One region of the Alteromonas sp. S005 genome, then DNA from elsewhere that is predicted to be linked to it. Evidence: predicted binding sites of a transcription regulator. Region 1 holds the regulator's gene; each other region holds the start of a gene.
What was found. The regulator LexA, encoded in region 1, represses DNA repair genes until DNA is damaged. The targets are predictions, from matches to a motif close to TACTGTATNNNNATACAGTA.
Positions count from the first base shown of each region.

Region 1 (3,213 bases):
GTCCATATATTTGTAGTGCCATTTCCACTGAGAGCCGGTTACCAACACGGTCATGTCAGGCTCAGACGTATCTTCCATTGCTATAAGGGTGTTCGCCGCAGGCACAGCCATAAAGATTAGAATAAGAAAAGGAACAACGGTCCACGCAATTTCAACCTTCACGTTTTCGTGAAAATTAGCGGGCTTAGCTCCACGAGACTTACGATGTAGATACATTGAGGCAAACATAACCCCAAACACTACAACCGCAATCCCTACACATATAAAGAACATCAGCATATGAAGGTCATAAACCTGCCCGCTGATATCGGTTGCACCACGTCTTAAATTGAGTGAAGAAACTTCTTCACTAGCTTCTTGCGCAAGAAGCAATGGGGAAAGAAGCAAAATAGGTATACTAGAACACCATTTTGCAATAATGGTCGTTAGTTGTTTCACTCAGCACCTCCGTAATAGCAAGACCAAAAACGCTGATTTTTTTGCGCGATGCCCTACCAAATGGTTTGCGAACGATTGACCCATAACCTCAACTTGTAAAACAAATTTAGAGTCATTGTTATTATTTTGTTAATCTTTGTCTAAGAATTGCGCAATAATTCCGTGCCGTCTAGTCTTTTCTGTTAAAAATTTAACGAAGCGTTCAATTTTTAATCATTTGCAATGGCAGCCTAACGTTACGCTTTGAATAAAGGAGTAAATTGGTAGCTGTTGAGACGGGGTAAAATCAAACGCGCATTTTGAACAAGGCATGTGAGCTTACGAGCAATCATTTGAGCGAAAAATCAACGAGTAACGTGCTATCGATATTTATTTTCAAACAAATTTTCAAATAATGAATGCATACCTAAAAATTCATTCACAGGCAGAATGGCTTTTGCGTGCTGCTTAATATTTATACTTTAGGTCATGATTGGACGAGGTATTGCGCGCTGCTAACTTAAGAAAACTAGCAGAAATATAGCAACAAAAGGCATTAAAAAAGCGGCTAGGGCGCCGCTTTTTGCTGAAGATGTTAAAACCTTACATCCAGTCGGCGTTTCTTATGACACCCACGGCAATACCTTCTATGGCAAAAGGCTCGCTGGCAAGATCTACTTTAATTGGCGAAAACTCTTCATTTTCAGCATGAAGTAGGACTTCACGACCGCGTTTTTCTAAACGCTTAACCGTAACGTCTTCATCCACCCGCGCCACAACGACCTGACCATTGTGGACATCAGTCGTGCGATGCACCGCGAGGAGATCACCATCTAAGATACCGATGTCCTTCATACTCATGCCGTTTACACGAAGCAAAAAGTCTGCCTGAGGCTGAAACAAAGCAGGATCGACTTTGTAGTGCGATTCGACATGTTCTTGCGCCAAAATTGGCTCACCAGCCGCTACGCGCCCGATTAGAGGCAAACCTTCTTCTTCTGATGCTGTATCCTCAAGGGGGATATTGAGCTTAATACCACGGGAGGTACCAGGTAAGATTTCAATTACGCCCTTACGCGCCAATGCTTTCAAATGTTCTTCTGCTGCATTGGCAGAACGAAAACCAAGTTGACGAGCAATTTCCGCACGTGTAGGCGGCATTCCCGTTTCTTGCATGGTTGTTTTAATAAGTTCTAAAACTTCAGTTTGTCGAGCTGTGAGTGGGCGCATAAAAGACCTGTCTGTTCATACAGTTCCTGTAAGTATATACACCTAAAAACAAATAACAAGCACTTGCCGCGTCTTTTGCTACACGCATGAGTCTGCGACAAGTGCAGTATCCTTATTTTGCCAGAAGGGCCATGTCCGAGTTACCTATTTGTAGCTCCAACTCTCCATCACTGTTTTTGCGGGTACGCATACCATCAACGTTTTGCAGCCCCAATAGCGGACTGTGCCATACCGCATGCCCTTTATTATCAATCTCAACTACTTGGTACCCGATGCTGTCATAGTAATCATACGAATAGTCGTAATCATCTGGCTGATGGATGGCGAGGATCGACTGGTTAGACGATGTCGTTGGTATAGCTGCTATCTTCTGAGGGTAAAAAGACAGCGCTATAGTCTCTTTCAATGCTAATGCTTCGCTTGTCACGTCATACACATTGATCGTTGAATAATCTCTGTCCAGACACACAAACTCAAGGTCACTATCGCTATCAAAATTTACTGTGAGCAGTTGATCGCAAGTAGTTTCCAACTCATTTAACTCAACAAACTCACCGTCCTGCATTTTATAGAGCTTTAACGAACGATACCCCCCGACAGCAAAATAATGCACTCCATTACTTTCTGAAACAGCCAGCGCGTTGATTGAAAAATCGTTGTTGATCGCGTCAATTAGCACCTGATTTTCAATATCAAACGCTTTAAGTCGATCGTTTTCCACGACAACTGCATCAGCGTAACTGTCGCTATTCACATCTAGTGCTTCAATAAATGATATTTGACTGTTGTGATTTTGACTCAGTGTCCACTGAACAGAATTATCCGAAAGTCTCACCACATTGAACGACGAATTATAGTCCAGCGCCCCTATAAATAACTCACCCACACCGTCATTATTGTAGTCTGTAACAACGGGCTTGCTGTCGTTATAGGCGTCTTCACCAACTTCGCCACTTATCGCAAACTCATCGTCTTTGTTTACTGATAAAATTTGAATAGATGAATCGTAATTGCTTGTGTCACTGACAAAGACAGCTCTTTCGTCATTGTCACCGTAGGGAGCCCAGCCTGCAGCGTGATATTTATAAGCGCGCGGCGCACTTTCAATATCTGCCAATGCATACTCACCGCTAGCGTTCTGTTGTGCGACTAAAACTTGGTTGTCACCAGTCCAAATGATATCTGGCACATTGTCGTTATCTAAATCATCGATAAGAAGTGACATAGCGCTGTACGTGTTGTGAGCGATAGCCCACTGCTCAGAAATTTGACCCGCATCGAATGCAAAGCCTTTCACCTGTCCCCACTGACATTCGGATACCACCACGAGCCCTTTAGCAGCTGAGCTTTCATTGGTGTAGGCTATATCGCAAATGTCTGGATGTTCCAGCGTGGCTAAACTGTTTTTAGATACTGCTGAGTAAATTGAGATATGGTTCCAACTATCAGCACCGATGATTTCATCGACACCATCGTCATTCATATCGCCCACCACAACAAACATGTTGCTAAACCCGCTGCCATACAGCCATTGGTTGGTACCACTGTCAATGTCAAATACGTAAC
Region 1 is NZ_JAZETN010000010.1:40,138-43,350, forward strand. Features, by position in the region: gene coxB (cytochrome c oxidase subunit II) at 1-438, opposite strand, end outside; gene lexA (transcriptional repressor LexA) at 1,021-1,647, opposite strand; gene V7R55_RS12570 (hypothetical protein) at 1,760-3,213, opposite strand, start outside.

Region 2 (3,213 bases), on a different contig from region 1:
AACACCCACTCTTGCCAACGAGTCAATGACTTTAGGTGACAAAGCAGTAATAGAAAGCGGGCACGTACTTAGCGCCTTTTTTATGTCATTGGGTGTATGTAAGTAGGTATTAAATTTATGAAGCGCTAATACTTTTGCGGCCTCAATTGTCCATGCGCTAGCAAAATGATAGCGAATATCTGCTTCTGCCAGAGTTTGACTTAAAGTTTTCCACAGTGGCGTATGACCGCCATAGTAATGAGTTAGGTTATCAAGCCTTACAGCCAGACCGTTTACACTATTTGAGTGAATGTGGTTGTCTAATACGATGTCAGAAGCCAGTGGATAAAGCCGATGGGCTAACTGCGTCAGCATATGCTTTTCGGCTTCTTCACTGAAAGGCAGAATATGCACGTAAGGGCATAGCGCCGCCGCTTGAGCTAGCCCATGCCCAATTTCAATGCCTTCTTTTTTTGCAATATCATTACACTGCGTAATTTTGTTTGTTTTACTGCAGTACACCGCAACGGGAGTATTCGACGGTAATGACGAAGAGCTTTTGTTAGCTTCGCGTCTAGGTTCATTTCTAAGATCGCCTTTAAGCGCTTGGCGGTGCGCATGTTTATTTTTAGCCGCTTTGATGTGGCTGTCTAAAGTGAGTTGATAGCAGTAAATATAGGCCCACAGCATTGTTAGCTCACAGAATGTAAAGCCTGATCGGAAAGCGTGTTATGTGCCATGGCCCATTTAATGGCGTGATTGTCAGGGGTCCACTGATGAGAAATAACAACGTTATCTTTTGGCCACCCATGACGTTGTTTGCGTATGTTCACCGATAAAGCGTGGGGTTTACCAAGTAGTGCAATATCTAAAGTGATGGGCAATGAACTGTCGCTTTGGCTTGGTGTATCAGCTTGTGAGCTTGTTTTTGAATAATTTAACGATGATGCCTGTTGTTGCGGGGGAGTATACAGCAAGCACAGTGCGTCATTATGCGTTGCCGCTACTTGCAGGCGCCGTGCTTCTTTTTGATTTACCGCATTACTCCACAGCACAACGCAATGGCAAGCCGTACTTTTTAAACACTGTTCTGCTGCCCATAAAGACTCCTGCTCAGTACCTGCTTTAACTACGAGTACCTGTTGTGCTTTCAGCCCCAGGTTTTCTAACCATGGTGACTGTAGTAACCCGGGAGGGTTAATAAACACCACCAGTTTATGCGTGCGATGCTGGCAAATAACTCGTTTAAATAATGAAAGCTCACCCACGCCGGTCAGTGAGGCAATACGCACAAGCCCCGTAGAAGCAACGCCACCGTTAAGTGCTTTATCTAGGCGTGGAAAGCCCAGCGAAAATTTAGTTTCACTTTGCTTTTGATTTCTGGCCCGCCAAATTTGGGGATGATTGTTAAGCACGGATAACGATTTATTCATGGCACTCAAAATAAACTGTATTTTTATACAGTATTATAGAGCAGCAATAACCCTTTTCAAGACAAAAGGTTTTTGTCTTGTTGTTTTAACCGCTAACTCACTGATTAGTTTGAAAAGGTAAAAAGATTAAACTTTTAAAAGAGTGGGATATCGTGGAGGGCCGCCTACCTTAACTACATAGTAAAGCGGGTGACCCTAGCACGTCATAGCACTAATGAAGTACTAATGAGAGGAAAAATAGAATGCGAGGTTACTCTTGCGTCGACGGTTCTTTTTGTGATTTTGCTGCAGTACCGCTTACGGTTGCTGTAACGGTTTGGCAAAAAGCTATAAATCCATCGGCGGTATTTTTTGCCCACACCATGCGAACGTTGCTAGGTAGGGCCTTCACCACTTCACGAACTTCCTCAAGAGTGACTTCTTCATTCTGCAACGCTTTATTTAAAGACTCTTCAAGGGACATGCCTTTTTCACAACAAGCCATAATAATGGTTGAAAAGTTGCGCATAAGCGGGTGTAGTGCATTGTATTGAGTTTGGTCGATAAGGCGGCTTTTATAGGCACTTTCAATACGCGTATTAAGATTTTTCTCCAACGCATCTGTAACAAGAACAAGGTTGCGATAAGCATATGTAACCTTGTTGTTGCTCTGTTTATTCGAGTGACGCAATAGCGCCAGTTCTTTCTGTAAATTCTGCGCTCGCAGCACAAAGTAAATTAAAAACAGGATAAGTAATCCAATAATACCAAATGCAACGATCATGTTTATTGTGCCTTTTGTTCTTCTATAAACGTATTGATGTTTTGCTCCAAGATAAACAGTGGAACTGAGCCATTTTCTAACACGGCGCGGTGGAATTTACGCACGTCAAAACGCTCGCCTAATGCTTTCTCTGCTTTCTCTGCTTTCTTGCGAAGGCCTTTAATTTTGATTTCACCAATCTTGTAAGACAAGGCTTGCGCTGGCCAAGAGATATATCGGTCTATTTCAGTATTTACGTTGTGTTCTGAAAGCGCGGTGTTTTCCATCATATAATCAACCGCCTGTTGACGACTCCAGCCCATCGTGTGCATACCGGTATCAACAACCAAACGACACGCACGCCACATTTCGTAGCTTAAGCGACCGAAGTTGTCGTACGGCGTTTCGTAAATACCTGCTTCAATACCCAAAAACTCAGAGTACAGACCCCAGCCTTCACCAAACGCTGAAATATAGGTGTTACGACGTACCATAGGTAAGTCTTCAAGCTCTGCTGCTAATGAGATTTGAAGGTGATGCCCTGGAACTGCTTCGTGCAAAGTCAGTGCAGGCAGCGCATATAAAGGGCGCTTATCAAGGGCGTAGGTATTTACCCAGTAATATCCAGGCTGATCATCGCGGCTAGGGTGAATGTAACGGCCCGTTGTATATTTAGGCGCGATAGCGTCTGGTACAGGGGCTACACCGTAAGGCGTTCTTGGCAAATACTCAAAAAGAGAAGGGAGTTTCGCGTCCATTTTCTTTGCGATAAACGACGCTTCTTTTAGCAAGTCTTCAGCGCTGGTGGCATAGAACTGCGGGTCTTCGCGTAAAAAACTAATGAAGTCGTTAATGTCGCCATCAAAGCCAAGCTCATCCACAATTTGCTGCATTTGGGCGCGAATGCGTTTTACTTCAGACAAACCTAAATTATGGATTTCCTGAGGCGTCATATCCGTGGTGGTGTAATGCTTAGCTCTATTGGCGTAATATGCCACGCCGTCTGGCCAGTTGTTTGCGGCAATATCTTCACGGGCATTGGGAATGTATTCATCTACC
Region 2 is NZ_JAZETN010000004.1:282,712-285,924, reverse strand. Features, by position in the region: gene V7R55_RS07980 (Y-family DNA polymerase) at 1-669, opposite strand, end outside; gene V7R55_RS07975 (recombinase RecA) at 672-1,412, opposite strand; gene V7R55_RS07970 (hypothetical protein) at 1,663-2,175, opposite strand; gene V7R55_RS07965 (DUF885 domain-containing protein) at 2,178-3,213, opposite strand, start outside.
Region 2: V7R55_RS07975 (recombinase RecA) is a predicted target of LexA. The motif match lies at 1,426-1,445, and genes of this name have one in related genera.

Region 3 (3,213 bases), on a different contig from region 1:
TTGGGTCATCAGCGCTCAATTGTTCTTGAGCTTGTGCACGTAACGCTACACCACCTAATGTAAGACCGATAACTGTAGAGCCCGACAGTTTTAAAAAGTCACGGCGATTTACAGATTTCATAACATTCTCCTTAAGAGATAGAAACGATAATGATTCTTTTTTATTCAGTACCTTAAACGCAAAAACCTGCCCAAAGAGGCAGGTTTTGTGTATTGTTTAAATACTATCTCTTTTTGAAAAAAGATCGAATGAAATGTCTGATTTTCACTTGATCTAGATTAAATAAAATTCAGAGTGATGCCACCAGAGTATAAGCCTCAGACCGTTTGTTCTGCTACAAGTTCACTTTTTAGCGAGGGGGATACCAGGTTTAGCGTAGGCAAATTGTGCAATACGCGTAGTGCTGTGATAGCTATCTAAACCAGAAATACAGGCAGTGTTGGCTTTTTCTAAATCGGCGTATCCGTCTTCATCAATAATGCTCTCTGGCATATGAAGCTCTTGGATTTCTCCAATTACCATTTCGGTTTCGTTAAGCAGTTTTAAATGTTGCGCCACCTTTAAGCCCATCTTGATTTGGCTTTCTTTAACAAACGGAGCACTAAATGACTCACTAAACTGCGGCGTTAAACCTACTGCTTCAAATTCGCTCTCATCTGGAGCATAGCGAGCAGACGTTTGGTGCGCTTTGTCTACCCAATCAGACGACACGTGATTTAGCGTGTAAAAGCCCTGTTGCTTTATATTGCTAAGGGTGTCTCGTACGACCGTGTGTGGGCGCATGATCATCCCGATTAGCGGCGGGTTAGCACCGACATGAACGATAGAGCTTACAATGGCTAAATTGTTGGTGTTGCCGTTTGTAGTACCCACCAATGTCGCCGATTTGAATCCAGACAAACTGTTGACTAGATTAGCTCGGTATCGCTGAGCAAGTTCGTCAATATCGCTGCGTGTAAACTGCTTAGTCATTTTCTCGTTCTGCCTCAATTTGAATATCGTCACCATGCTGATAAGTCGTCAACTCTATGGGTTGGCAGCACACCTGACAGTCGAGTACTTGGACTTGACCCACATCGTTAACCTCATCTATTTCAACGTCGTTAGGCGCCATACAGTAAGGGCAGGAGAAGCCCATGGAACGGGTTAAGCTCATATTTCATTGCCTTATTAATCATGAATAGTGTTTATTACGTAATGCTAAGACGAGTGGATTTTCTTTAGCAAAATACCCCGTTGTTTATGAAAAGAATGCGCTGAGGCAATCGCATAGCCATTATTAAATGGAAGTCTTGATGATGAGCCCTAATAAACAGCAGCAAGGTGAATGAATAGAGGTGATGGTGTGGCAAATAAAGTAGGAAACTGCCCGTGTTGTAATAGAGAAACACGCCTGACTTATCATCACCTTATCCCTAAAAAAATGCACCGACGCACCTATTTCAAAAAGCACTTTAGCAAAGCCGAACTGCAGGACGGTATCTATATTTGTAGGCAGTGCCATAGCGGCATACATCGCTTTTATGATGAGATGACGTTGGCCAAGCACTATTTTAATTTACAACGTTTACTAGATGACGAGCAGCTTTCAACGTTCTTTCAGTGGGTGTCTAAACAGCGAGTTCGAGTTTAATAAATGGCTTGGGTTAATAACGACCAGTAGATTTTAAATATATTCGCTATGGATTTAATTTGATTAACTTGGCTGTATAAATATACACTATTGATGTTTTCATAGCTATAGATTCCTCATGCGAAAAGATTTACCGCCACGTTATTACCTCACACATTTTCACGAGTTCCTCAAATTCTTTGAAGGTGCTAACAGTATGCTTTTAAGTGATGAGGCAGCAGATTTTGTTGAGCGTTTTAAGGCATTAGACGATGACAAAAAATGCATTGTGGTGCGCGCTGCAAATCGCAAGTATGCGGTTATTGACAGAACCCAGTTTAACTACAGTGAAATCAACGAACCGCAAGCACAGATAGATTGGCTCATTGATAGCGGGTGGTTTGGCGACCTTTCGAACGCATCGCTTAATGATATCGCCGGCGTTCTAACAAAAGACGCGTTGCTGAAACTTCTTGCTGAATACGGCAGTACGCAGGGGCTAGCATCTCTCACTAAGCCCAAACTCGTGACGTTACTTAACGAACATATTGGTGCTAGAGGCTGGCCAGAGCGCTTTGCGCTTAACAACTATTTGGTGTGTTTGTTTGATAATGCGCTTCGCTATTTACTGTTTCTCTATTTTGGCAACACCAAAAGTCGTTTAAATCAGTTTTCTATGCGTGATTTAGGTGTAATGAGAACCCGTTCTGACTCGGTAACCGACACAGCGCGTTTTGATACTAAAAGCGACGCCGAAGCTTCTTGGTTTTACGCTAATCACTTCAGTCAGTTGGCCTTTTATAACAATGATATATTGCTTGCCATTGCAGAGAGTGAATTACCTGTTACACAAGGTGTATCTGCGAGTTTTTATCGCGACCAGCTGCTTTACGCGTTGGGGCTTAAAGTGTTGGCTTTTGATAGGCCCAAAGGGCTAGACATTTTAAAACTAGCGCAAAGCGATAAGGCAAAAGAAAAGTGGCTAAGAGAAAGCTACAAAGACGGCCAAGAAGATGACGTCAAACAAGTACTAGAAAGCATTATTGATAACCCTCAATCTGATACCCTATTGGCGTTTGCCGAAGATTTTTATGCCCGTAAATACCATAAAAAGCGCACCAGCACGGTTACCGATATGCTTCGAAATGCTAGCCGTACACTGGATATTGATGTAAGCCAAAATCAGCAAGTAGAACGCGGCGTATTGGCCCATTATGCAAGGCAAGACGTAGAGGGCTGGCGTACAGAAAATCGGTTATGGCGCAGTTTATTTGGCCTCACTTTTTGGAAGCAACTTTACGAAGAAGATACGCTGGTTACAGAGTTTGATCGAAGGCCATTATCGCTTAAGCAAAATAACTTTTACGCCAAGTTTGAGCAAAGTATTGAAGCACTGCTGCGTGCTCTTGATAGCAAAGAGAAACTGCGTTTTCACATCCACAAAATGGCCACAATGCACTACGGCAAAGTGAACAGCCTGTTTATGTGGTCTAGTCATTTGCTTACGCCCATAGAGGCCCTGATTGAGCATGGTGCGCTAGATTCTATTTATGCTTTACTTCGCATGATGTGCAAAGACTTCGAAAGCCTTCGAGATGGC
Region 3 is NZ_JAZETN010000028.1:9,870-13,082, forward strand. Features, by position in the region: gene V7R55_RS19035 (high-potential iron-sulfur protein) at 1-121, opposite strand, end outside; gene V7R55_RS19040 (flavin reductase family protein) at 344-973, opposite strand; gene V7R55_RS19045 (CPXCG motif-containing cysteine-rich protein) at 966-1,157, opposite strand; gene V7R55_RS19050 (hypothetical protein) at 1,347-1,634, shown strand; gene V7R55_RS19055 (exonuclease domain-containing protein) at 1,753-3,213, shown strand, end outside.
Region 3: V7R55_RS19055 (exonuclease domain-containing protein) is a predicted target of LexA. The motif match lies at 1,705-1,724, and genes of this name have one in related genera.

Region 4 (3,213 bases), on a different contig from region 1:
TCACTTGCGATCACCTGGATAGCTAGCCCTATACGTGACAATTCACCACCTGACACCACTTTTTCTAACTTGTCTGCATCCTGGCCAGGGTTGGTAGACACTTTGAACTCGACAATATCAAGACCTGTACTAACTGGTTTCTTAAGCTCGTCGTACTGAATTTGAATATCTACTTTTGCATGAGGCATATTCATCTGACGAATCTGAGCCTCAATATCTTTACTTAATTTATTTGCAGCACGTTGTCTGCTTTCAGATAACCCTTTAGTCGCCGTTAGGTATGTTGCTCGCGCTTCCTCTACTTCGCTTTCAAGTGTTCCCAAAAGGGTTTCTTGTTCAGCCAGCGAGTTAAATTCGGCGGCTAGTTCTTGATGGTGTTGATACAGCCCTTCTGGCATCACGCTATGTTTGCGTGCCAGCTCCATCGCCTTAGCATAGCGCGCTTCCACTTGCTGTAGGCGAAGCGGGTCAATCTCTAACTGATCGCAGTAGCTGCGCAGCTCCCCCGCAGCTTCTTCTACTTGAATTGCCGCGTCGTTAAGTAACGCTATCATAGGCGTAAGGCTTGCATCATGAGCTTCTAATTCGCCCAAGCGTTCAATGCTGCTTTGAATCACCGATAATGCATTGCCTTCATCATTTTCGTATAAATTGTAAACGCTGGTCTGCGCTTGTTCTAAAAGGCTTTGTCCATTGCTTAAACGTTTGTGCTCTATTTCCAACTCTTCGAACTCGCCTTCTTCAATAGCAAACTCATCAAGTTCTTGAACCTGATACGTTAACAGCTGAATTCTATCTTCTCGCTGCTGCGCTTGCTCTTGAAGTGTTTTTAGCGTGCGTTGCTTATCACGCCAGATTGTGTGAGTTTCTGTAACTTGCGCTAACAGCTCATCATGCTTAGCGTAACCGTCGACCAGTTCTCTTTGATGATCTTCTTTAAGCAATTGGAGGTGGGTGTTTTGGCCGTGAATGGCCAATAGATACTGCCCTAAGCCTTTTAACTGCTGAAGTGAAGCGGGAATGCCATTGATAAACGCTTTTGAGCGACCTTCTTTAGAAATAACTCTGCGAATAAAGCAACTATTTTCATCCTCGTCAGAGGTGAGCTCATGCTCGTCGAGAAAGGTTTTAGCTAATGCGTTACCGCTCAAGGAAAAGTGTGCGATGATTTCAGCTTTCGTACTTCCTTTACGCACTGCATTTGCGTCGGCACGTTCACCTAAGCATAAGCTTAACGCATCAATAGCAATTGATTTACCTGCGCCGGTTTCACCGGTTATTGCAGTAAGCCCGTTTTCCAGTTGAACCGACAATTGTTTTACAACAGCAAAATTTGAAATAGAAAGATGCGCTAACATAACCACACTCGAATAAGTTGAACATGATGATATATACAGTAACTGATAATATATACAGTATTTTAGCTGTGTAAAGTTAAGTCGAGAAAAAATTGCGTAAATATTAAGGAGTACTTTAATAAACTTATTAAAATCAGTGTTATAAGTTTGGTGGATTATGTGGGGTTACGAGTAACCTGTAGAAGTGAAACTAGTGTGAATACGTGCTCTACGGAACTTTATACAGTACTAATCTAAGTGAAAATTCGATAGCAAAAAGGAGAGCCTAGGCTCTCCTTTGAAGTTTCAACTTTGATTAAATTAAAGATAGCCAGATGACTATCTAAAATTCATTAGTTGAACCTTATTGCTGTAATTCGCCACTTCCAGATTCAATGTGGGCGCGGACGAACCACTGAAATTGTTCTAAGTCGGCTAGCTGACCGGTGATCATATCTTCCGATACTGGGTCAATTTCACCGAGTAGCTCTAGCGCTTTTCTATGGTCACCATTTACGCCATCGTACACGGCATCTAGCGCTTTAAGGTGATCAAGTACTAAGCCTTTACCTAGTTCATAGTCTTTCCAGCTACGACCTTCAACGATGGCTTTTGGTGTGCCTTTGGGTACGCCACCGAGTGTAGCGATTCGCTCGGCAATGGTATCGGTCATTTCACGTACCGCATCAACCTGAGGGTCTAACATTTCATGTACCCCAATAAAATTTGGTCCTACTACATTCCAATGAATGTGCTTCAACGTTAACTGTAAATCTAATAGTGCAACCAATCGCTGATCCAATACCTTGATTGTTTTGGCAGCAGCATCGTTATCCATTCCGGGGGCTGTAAATTTGATATTGGTGTTACTCATGATATCTCCTATTGAATGCAAATAAATTAGCACGATGAAAAACATCAAGAGGGTCAAAATTTCACTGACCCTGTGCCAACGACTTACTTTGACAGTTGCAACGGGTATGCCGAAATCTGAGATTTTTATAAGTACAAGTTTTAACTGGGGAAATTTAACAAGATTAAAAAATCTTTATTTTTCAAGCCTGTAGCGACTAAGAAAAAGCTACAGGCTAATGTAATAAATGCACGTTAGGTGAGAAGAATGGGGAATAAGGCTAGTAAAGCTTACTGCCCCAACCTAGCTTTTTGCGAAGTACGTTGAAATAGCTGTAGCCTTTAGGATGAACAAGATGAAGCTTGTCTACGCTCTTGTTAATGCGAATTTCATCACCGGGAAGTACGGGTAGAACAATATGGCTATCGCAACTCACTTGCAACGAGTCACTGTTAACCTTTGATACTTTCATCGATACTTGACTGTCAGCATCAACAACAATGGGCCGACTGCTCAGTGTGTGAGGAAACATAGGCACCAGCGTTAGTGCATCCAGCTTTGGCATAATGATAGGGCCACCGGCAGATAGGGAGTATGCAGTCGAGCCTGTAGGTGTGGCGACAATTAATCCGTCGCTACGCTGACTGAATACGAATTGTTCATCGATATAAATTTCAAATTCCATCATATGAGCAACTTTGCCGTGGTGCAGCACCACTTCGTTTACGGCAGAGTTGTTACTTTTAAGCTTTTCGTGCCGATAAACTTCTACTTCTAATAAGAAGCGCTCTTCAACCACGCAGTCGCCATCAAAGATAAGGTCAAGCTGTTGAACAATATCATCAGGGTGAATATCTGTTAAAAATCCGAGATTACCGCGGTTTACGCCTACAACGTGAATGTCAAAACGCGCCAGTACACGCGCAGCGCCAAGCATGCTGCCGTCACCACCTACTACAACAGCAAGATCAGCCTCTTTACCAATAGTGACAAGGTTACAACTTTTAACGTTTTCAGTTTCAA
Region 4 is NZ_JAZETN010000018.1:57,676-60,888, forward strand. Features, by position in the region: gene recN (DNA repair protein RecN) at 1-1,358, opposite strand, end outside; gene dps (DNA starvation/stationary phase protection protein Dps) at 1,702-2,211, opposite strand; gene nadK (NAD(+) kinase) at 2,471-3,213, opposite strand, start outside.
Region 4: recN (DNA repair protein RecN) is a predicted target of LexA. The motif match lies at 1,399-1,418, and genes of this name have one in related genera.